Regions from separate parts of the Nocardia sp. NPDC003183 genome, predicted to be linked through region 1. Evidence: riboswitches for the same ligand, from Rfam matches in the RefSeq annotation. Region 1 holds a riboswitch; the other holds the start of a gene.
What was found. Region 1 has a riboswitch for cobalamin ahead of metE (5-methyltetrahydropteroyltriglutamate--homocysteine S-methyltransferase). Riboswitches for the same ligand answer to the same signal wherever they lie in the genome.
Positions count from the first base shown of each region.

Region 1 (4,414 bases):
CGGCACGGCTTCGCGCAGCGCGGCCAGGCGCTCCCACGGGTCCTCGTGCAGGAACCGCAGTGCCACATCGTAAGTCGCGCCGCCCCAGGCTTCGATCGAGAGCAGTTCGGGGGTCAGCCGCGCGACATGACCCGCCACACCGAGCAGACCGTTGGTGCGGACACGGGTGGCCAGCAGCGACTGGTGTGCGTCACGGAAGGTCGTGTCGGTGACACCGAGTGCCCTCTGCTCGCGCAGGGCCTTCGCGAAACCCTCCGGTCCGAGAGTGAGCAGACGCTGGCGCGAACCGTCCGGCGGCGGCAGCGTGAGGTCGACAGCGGGCAGCTTGTCGTAGGGGTACACCGTGGTCGGGCGGTCGCCGTTCGGCTTGTTGACGGTGATGTCGGCCAGATAGGTCAGGATCTTGGTGCCGCGGTCGGCCGAGCCGCGCGAGGTGAGCAGTTCGGGACGCTCGTCGATGAACGAGGTGGTGACCCGGCCCGCCTGGAAATCGGGGTCGTCGAGCACCGCCAGCAGGAACGGGATGTTGGTCGTCACGCCGCGGATACGGAATTCGGCCAGCGCCCGGCGGGCGCGCGCGGCGGCGGCGGGCAGGTCACGACCACGGCAGGTGAGCTTCACCAGCATCGAGTCGAAGTAGGCGCCGATCTCGGCGCCGAGATTCGCGCCGCCGTCGAGGCGGATGCCCGCGCCGCCGGGGGTGCGGTAGGCGGTGATGCGGCCGGTGTCGGGGCGGAAGCCGTTGGCCGGGTCCTCGGTGGTGATGCGGCACTGCAGGGCGGCGCCGCGAATCTGCACCGTCTCCTGGCTCAGCCCCAGGTCGGCGAGGGATTCGCCCGCCGCGATGCGCAGCTGCGACTGCACCAGGTCGACGTCGGTGATCTCCTCGGTGACCGTGTGCTCCACCTGGATGCGCGGGTTCATCTCGATGAACACGTGGTTGCCGCGCTCATCCAGGAGGAACTCCACGGTGCCCGCGTTGATGTAGCCGATCTGGCGGGCGAAGGCCACCGCGTCGGCGCAGATGCGCTCGCGCAGTTCCGGTGACAGGTTCGGGGCGGGCGCGAGCTCGATCACCTTCTGGTGGCGACGCTGCAGCGAACAGTCCCGCTCGAACAGGTGCATGACGTTGCCGTGCTGGTCGGCCAGGATCTGTACCTCGATGTGGCGCGGGTTCACCACCGCCTGCTCGAGGAACACCGTCGGATCGCCGAACGCCGACTCCGCTTCGCGCGACGCGGCCTCGATCGACTCACGCAGCTGCTCGGGCGCGGCGACCCGGCGCATGCCACGGCCACCACCACCGGCGACGGCCTTGACGAAGATCGGGTATTCGAGTTCGGCCGAGGCGGTGAGCAATTCGTCGATATCGGCCGAGGGCTCGCTGGACTTCAGCGTCGGCAGTCCGGCCGCCTTCGCCGCCGCGATGGCCGTGGCCTTGTTGCCGGCCATCTCCAGGATCTCGGCGGTGGGGCCGATGAAGGTGATGCCCTCGGCGGCACAGGCCGCGGCGAGGTCGGGGTTCTCCGACAGGAAGCCGTAGCCGGGGTAGATCGCGTCGGCGCCGGCGCTCTTGGCCGCCTCGATGATCGCCTCGATCGACAGATACGCGCGAACGGGATGACCCTCTTCGCCGATCTGATAGGACTCGGCAGCCTTCAGGCGATGGACGGAATTGCGATCCTCGTGCGGGAACACCGCGACCGTTCCGATGCCGAGTTCGTAGGCCGCGCGGAAGGCACGGATAGCGATCTCACCACGATTTGCGACCAAGACTTTCGAGAACATTGGCCTACGGTACCCGGCCACGAGCCGGGGCCGGACACGCAAGGTGGCTTCGCAGCAATCTTCACACCGCACACCTGCCTACCTGCGAAGTTGCGTTCATCGGGCCGTCACATCTCACCGTGCGCAGCGGTGCGCGGTGCGCACGGACAACGTGGGCGCAACCGCAGGTCACGGCCGTGTTCAGGACGGGGCGGTGACCCATGTCCCCGCCGAGGGCCTATGCTGGGCGGGCAGCTGGTTCGCGTGCGCGGTGGAAGAGTCGGAGCCCCGACCTCCCGCGTAGGCGTCGAAACCCGGGTGCGGATCATGTTCCGCACCGGGTGAGAGGGAACCCGGTGAGAATCCGGGACTGTCCCGCAGCGGTGAGCAGGAACGACCGCCGTCATCAGCACTGGGCTGCACGCCTGGGAAGCGACGGCCAGTAGGTCGGTCGATCACACGACCGGTGCCCGCGAGTCCGAAGACCTGCCGACTGTGCCGGATACGCCGTATCCGGCGGCCACCGCCTCGTGGATCGGGCGCGCGGACCACCGATACCGACCTGTCGTGTTCTCTCGCGACTCTGTCGGCCGTGTGGCGTGTGCCCGCGAAAAGGCGGCGGCTCTCCCCGCACGACACTGGAGAATCTCCGTGACTGTTTCGCATACCCCCTTCACCGCAACGGTTCTCGGCCTACCGCGAGTGGGCCCGAACCGGGAACTCAAGCGCGCCACCGAGTCCTACTGGGCGGGCCGCGCCGATGCCGCGCACCTGCACGCGGTCGGCCGGCAGCTCCGTCGCGCCCAGCTCACCGAACTCGCCGCGGCCGGAATGGATTCGGTGCCGGTGGGCACCTTCTCCTACTACGACCAGATGCTCGACACCGCGGAACTGCTGGGCGCACTGCCGGCGCGGGTCGCCGGAATCGCCGATCCGCTCGACCGCTATTTCGCGGCCGCGCGCGGCACCGACACGATCGCTCCGCTGGAGATGACCAAGTGGTTCGACACCAACTACCACTACCTGGTGCCCGAAATCGACGCGGCCACCACCTTTTCCCTGCATCCGGGCAAGCTGCTGACCGAACTCGACGAGGCGATCGAGCTGGGGGTCCCCGCACGGCCGGTGGTGATCGGTCCGATCACCTTCCTGAAGCTGGCCAAAGCCGTCGACGGCGCCGCACTGAAGCGGCTGCCCGAGCTGGTGCCGCTGTATCTCGACCTGCTGGCCCGGCTGGCGGACGCGGGCGCGCGGTGGGTACAGATCGATGAGCCGGTGCTGGTCACCGACCTGACCGAGGCGGAGCTCGCCCTGGTCGGCCAGACCTACAGCGCGTTGTCGGCCGCGCAGAACCGGCCCGCGATCCTGGTCGCCACCTACTTCGGGCACCCCGATGCCGCCCTGGCGGTGCTGGCCGACACCGAGATCGAGGGTGTCGCCCTCGATGTCACCGCGGGCGCCGATCTCTCGGCGGTCGCGGCGTTGCCCACCCTGTCCCGCAAACTGGTGGTGGCGGGTGTGGTCGACGGCCGCAATATCTGGCGCGCCGACCTCGACGCTGCCCTCGGCACCCTGGGCACCCTGCTCGGCAGCGCCGACGCGGTGGCCGTATCGAGCTCGTGCTCGCTGCTGCACGTGCCGTATTCGCTGACTCCCGAGACCGGGCTGGACGAGCGGCTGCGCTCGTGGCTGGCCTTCGGCACCGAGAAGGTCGGCGAGGTGCGCGTCCTGGCCACCGCACTCACCGCGGGCGTCGACGCGGTCGCCGACGAGTTGGCCGCGGCCCGCGCCGCCGCCGACTCACGCCGGACCGATCCGCGGCTGCACAACGACCAGGTCCGCGGCCGGTTGGCCGCGCTCGACGAGAACGACCTGACCCGCTCCCCCGCCGACGAGCGTCGCGCCCGCCAGCGCGATCACCTCGACCTGCCGGTGCTGCCGACCACCACCATCGGCTCCTACCCGCAGACCTCGACCATCCGGCTGGCCCGTGCCGCGCTGCGCAAGGGCGAGATCGACCAGGCCGAGTACGTGCGGCGGATGCGGGCCGAGATCGCCGACGTGATCACCCTGCAGGAAGAGCTCGGTCTCGACGTGCTGGTGCACGGTGAACCCGAACGCAACGACATGGTGCAGTACTTCGCCGAACTGCTCGACGGTTTCGCCGTCACCGAGGCGGGCTGGGTGCAGTCCTACGGCACCCGCTGCGTGCGTCCGCCGATCCTGTTCGGCGATGTCACCCGGCCCGCGGCGATGACGCTGTCGTGGATCGGATACGCCCAGTCGCTGACCACCAAGCCGGTCAAGGGCATGCTCACCGGCCCGGTGACCATCCTGGCGTGGTCGTTCGTCCGCGACGACCAGCCGCTGGGTGACTCGGCCCGCCAAGTCGCGCTCGCCATCCGGGACGAGACGCTCGACCTGGAAGCCCAGGGCGCGCGGATCATCCAGGTCGACGAGCCCGCCCTGCGCGAGCTGCTGCCGCTGCGCGCGGCCGAACAGCCTGCGTACCTGCGGTGGTCGGTGGACTCGTTCCGCCTCGCCACCGCGGGCGTCGCCGACACCACCCAGGTGCACACCCACCTGTGCTACTCGGAGTTCGGCGAGGTCATCTCGGCGATCGCGGGCCTGGACGCCGATGTCACCT
Region 1 is NZ_JBSFTG010000002.1:814,778-819,191, reverse strand. Features, by position in the region: gene ACWDXS_RS11515 (pyruvate carboxylase) at 1-1,788, opposite strand, end outside; cobalamin riboswitch at 2,090-2,275, shown strand; gene metE (5-methyltetrahydropteroyltriglutamate--homocysteine S-methyltransferase) at 2,413-4,414, shown strand, end outside.

Region 2 (4,414 bases), on a different contig from region 1:
GATGGCGACAGCGTTCAGCGGCCGGGCCACCACTACCGCCAGCAACAGCCCGACAGCGATGAACGGTGCTGTCTGCCACACGGATTCGATGTCGGCGCGAGCCAGCGAGCCGACCACCCAGAAACGGAAATTGTCGAACAGGGTGCGGTCCAGCAGGGTGATCGCCGTGGTGATCGACCCACACAACGCGGTGCAAGCAGCGCCCGCGAGCGCCAGTTTCACCGGTGTCGCGCCACCGAACCCCAACGATCCCAGCGTGTAGACGAACGCCGCGGCGACCGCCGCACCGAGGAAGCCGAACCAGATGAATCCGCCCGTCGCGGTGAGGCCGAACGCACCCATCGCGATCACGATCGCCAGAGACGCACCGGCGTTGACGCCGAGCAGGCCGGGCCCGGCCAGCGGGTTGCGGGTGAGCCCCTGCATCACCGCCCCCGCCAGCGCCAACGCGATACCGGCGAGGAGTCCCGCGACAGTCCTGGGCAGCCTGATGTAGCGCACGACCCGGTCGGTGTCGGTCCCCTGGAAATCGGTGAACGCGACCACGGCCTGGTCGAGGGTGAGCGGGTGCGAGCCGATCAGGATGGACGCGACGCAGACAGCCACCAGCGCGGCGCCGGCCACGATCGGACCGGCGCCGCGAGCGGTGCGCGTCACCGCCGGAACAGCTCGGGATGGATCAGGGTGGCGACCAGTTCGGTCGAGTGCGCGATCCGCACCCCTGCCGCCCGGTCGGCGAACAGGAACGGGTGCACAGTCGCGTTCCGCACGGCCGCCAGATTCGCGAACGCCGGGTTTCCGACGATCTTGTCGACCTGGGGCTGACCGTCGGCGCGCGTGTAGGTCGCCTTGCAGCACAGGCTGGTCAGGATGATGTCGGGGTCACGGGCGATGAGCTCTTCCGCGCCGACGGGCACGTTGCGCTTCGCGGTGAGATCGGCGAAGGCATTCACGCCACCGGCGGCCTCGATGATCTGGGTGATGAAATCGATGCCGCCTGCCACGGTGTAGGAGCCGTCGTCTTTGGGGGTGACGACCGCGACCCGCGGCTTCCCGGCGTTGCCGACCTTGGCGCGGACCGCGTCGATGCGTGAACTCAGCTGCGTGACAACTTCTTCGGCGCGCTCGGAGGCGCCCCACAGGGCACCGAGGTCGCGCAGGTCGGCGTACACGTTGTCGAAGCGGACGGTATCGGGGTCGATCGCCTCATCAGCGAGCCCGTCGGCACTCGGGCACAGCGGACTCAGCACCCAGGTGCGCACACCCAACTCGTGCAGGCTCGCCCTGGTGCCGACGCTGTTCTGCGCCGAGGACGCGAACACCCCGTTGAAACCCGACATGACGAAGTCGGGTCGCTGGGCGAGCAACTCGTCGCGACTCGGCAGCTTCTCGACATACGGTGCGCGCGCCTGCGCACCGGCATATTCCGCGAGCACGGCGGAGTCCAGGAATGCCGTCCCCACCAGCCGATCGGTGACACCGAGCGCGTGCGCGATCTCGATCGACGGCTGATACGCCGCGTAGATCCGCTGCGGTGGGCCGTCGACGGCGACGTCGATCCCACAGTTCACGCGGGTGACAGCAGCTGCGCCGTCCGCGTCGGAGAGGGGTTGCACACCACATCCGGTGACAACGATCGTGCAGGCGAGCAACGCGCCGGAACGTAGGCGCGCGAAAACAGAGCGGGTCAAGAGACGGCCTTCCAGGTCCTCGTGGAATGGGGTACTGCGTAGCCGTGGCCGGTCTCCTGGCTGACGGGATAGTGCGCGGTGAATCCACCTTCCCAGGGCAGGGCCCCAGTGGCTCCGGATGACAGATGTCGTCCGGATCGATTCACAACTCCCGATCACAGTGGCGAGGGCCGCACCGGTTCTCCACCGGTTTCCCGAACACCACGGCTGGTGAACTGTAGCAACGTCGACTGCATCGAGGGGGCGGCGCCGGGGCGGGGTGCTCGCGCGCGGTCGCCGGATCCGATACACAGCCGACTCCCAGCCGGGTCCCACCGGGCTCGACGGTTGCGCCGCGAAGATTCAGCTATCGGCCGAGCACTTCGGCCGGCCGACGATCTCGGCGGTGAGATCGAAGATCAGGAGGAACGCTCATGAGAATGAAGTCGACAGTGGCCAAGACCGCGGTGGCGAGCACTCTCGCCCTCGGGGTGCTGGGTGCCACGGCGGGCGTGGCGAGCGCGGATCCGGGTGGGCACGACCAGCAGCGGCCCGGGCAGGGTCAGGAGCACCGGCCGCAGCAACAGCCGGAGCATCACAACGACGCGCCGCAGCACGGCTTCTGGTTCTTCGGCACCTGGGTTCCCCTGCCCTGAGCCTCACCGCGGACCCGGTGCTCCCCGGGTCCGCGGTGCTCGTCTGTGCGAGTTGCGGTGCAGGACTTCGCTGTCCAGCTCGCGAACCCCATCCGTGCCGACGCCGGTGACGAATGGACTGCAGGCGGGTCGGCACCGTATTTCCGGTACCACTCACTCCCCTGAAGCCGACCCGCCTGCTTGTCACCAGCGCCCATCCGGCCTTCGAGCCCTGGAAGAATCAGCCGTCGCGGTTCCGGTCGGCGCACCGATACTCTGGCAAGGGTGACCGACGGTGCGCCTGTGAAATCGTGTGGTCCGACCCGCTCACCGATGGCCTGGATCAGGCCGGGTTATGCCGGGTACATCGGACCCGAACTCGGTGTCGACCTACATTCCACCTCTGTCGCGGTGCTCAGCGTCGGGCTCGACGGGCCGTTCGCCCTCGAGACCGCCACCCACGGCGAAATACTCACTCGCAGCGCGTACAGCCCTGCCCGCGCGGTGCATCGGGTGAATACCCTCGGCAAATGGATCCTGCTCCTGTGGTCGCCCGCTTCGGCCATCGCAGGCCAGATGACGACCACCGAGGGGCCGTACGGATTCGCCCACCTTCGCGAGCGCGAACTGGTCGAACAATGCCGGCTACCTGATGCGGACCCCGGCCGAATCCTGGCGATCGCAGTCGGCGGTCCCCCGGCCGACATCGATCCGCGCATCGAACGCGTGGCGGCCGCGATCCGTCAGCATCCGGATCACGCGTTTCGGGCCGAACCGATCGCCGCGACCCTCGGTCTGTCGACATCGCACTTTCTCCGGTTGTTCGTCCAGCAGTACGGGACCACGTTCCGCCGCTATCAACAGTGGGCCCGCGTCATCCACGCGATGAGAGCTGTCGCCGCCGGCCACGACCTGACCCGATCCGCGACGGACGCGGGATTCGCCACACCCTCGCATTTCAGCGAGACCTTTCATCGCATGTTCGGGATGTCCGCCACGGCAGCCCTGCGCTCAGGGCTCCGATTCGACCTCGAAACCACGTCAGCACCTTGATGGTTACCCCGGTCAGCAATCCAGATCACCGCGGGTAACCACGCTCAGGACCGGTCGGACAGGGCGGTGGCGGCTGGGTTGGTGGCATCGCGGATCACGCGCAAGCCGGTGATCAAGCCGTCGAGTTGAGTGGGGGTCAGCTGACCGGTGAGCCATTGCTCGAGGGCAGCGAGATAGTCCGGCAGGACCTCTTCGAGGCGGCGGATGCCCGCATCGGTCAAGGCCGCGTAGGCGCTGCGCCGATCAGCCGGGTCGAGTTGGCGTTCGACCAGACCCGCGGTGGCCAGCCGGTCGACTAGCCGGGTGACCCCACTGGTCGAGAGCTCGGTTTGCGTGGCCAGGTCCGACATCCGCAGGCGGCGGCCCGGGGAGCGACTCAGTCGCAGGAGGGCATTGAGGTCGAGACCCGACAGGCCGTGCGCTTTCCAGGTCGGCTCGAGTTTGGCGATGAGGCCGTTGTGCGCCTCGAAGAGCAGACCGGAGATGGTGAAGCGGGGGTCGTCGAACAGCTCGCGCACGGACATAACGCCAGCATAGCTGATATTTGCCATGCGGATAGTTGACATGAGGAATACCTACGAGTAAACCTATGCGTAAGCATTATTCCGCACAGCAAATATCGGAGAGATCATGCAGAACAGCACGTGGGTAGCCGGTTTCCGGACCGGTGTCATCGACCCGAACGAGCAGATCAAGCTCGCCGAATCACGGGAGTTCAGCGACGAGACCGTGCGCCACGTCCTGCACATGGCAGGCGGCGGCGACGCGGTGCGCGTGCGGTTGACCAACCGCTACGGCACCGCCCCGCTGCGGATCGGTGCCACCCGGCTCGCCCAGCGCAAGACCGGTTCGGCGATCGGCACGGATCGCGAGGTCACGTTCGATGGCGCGGCGGACGTCACCATCGATGCGGGCGCCGACCTCGTGAGCGATCCGATCGATCTGGCGGTCGCCGCAGGCGAAGACCTGCTGCTCAGCCTGTATATTCCGGCGTCGACCGGCCTGGCCACCTTCTCCCACCAACCCGGTGAGATCGCCTACATCGTCACCGGCGAC
Region 2 is NZ_JBSFTG010000001.1:1,325,444-1,329,857, forward strand. Features, by position in the region: gene ACWDXS_RS06090 (FecCD family ABC transporter permease) at 1-657, opposite strand, end outside; gene ACWDXS_RS06095 (ABC transporter substrate-binding protein) at 654-1,691, opposite strand; cobalamin riboswitch at 1,721-1,926, opposite strand; gene ACWDXS_RS06100 (hypothetical protein) at 2,111-2,326, shown strand; gene ACWDXS_RS06105 (helix-turn-helix domain-containing protein) at 2,591-3,358, shown strand; gene ACWDXS_RS06110 (MarR family winged helix-turn-helix transcriptional regulator) at 3,403-3,882, opposite strand; gene ACWDXS_RS06115 (GDSL-type esterase/lipase family protein) at 3,989-4,414, shown strand, end outside.
Region 2: linked by a shared signal. The riboswitch ahead of ACWDXS_RS06095 (ABC transporter substrate-binding protein) and the one ahead of metE (5-methyltetrahydropteroyltriglutamate--homocysteine S-methyltransferase) in region 1 are both predicted to bind cobalamin.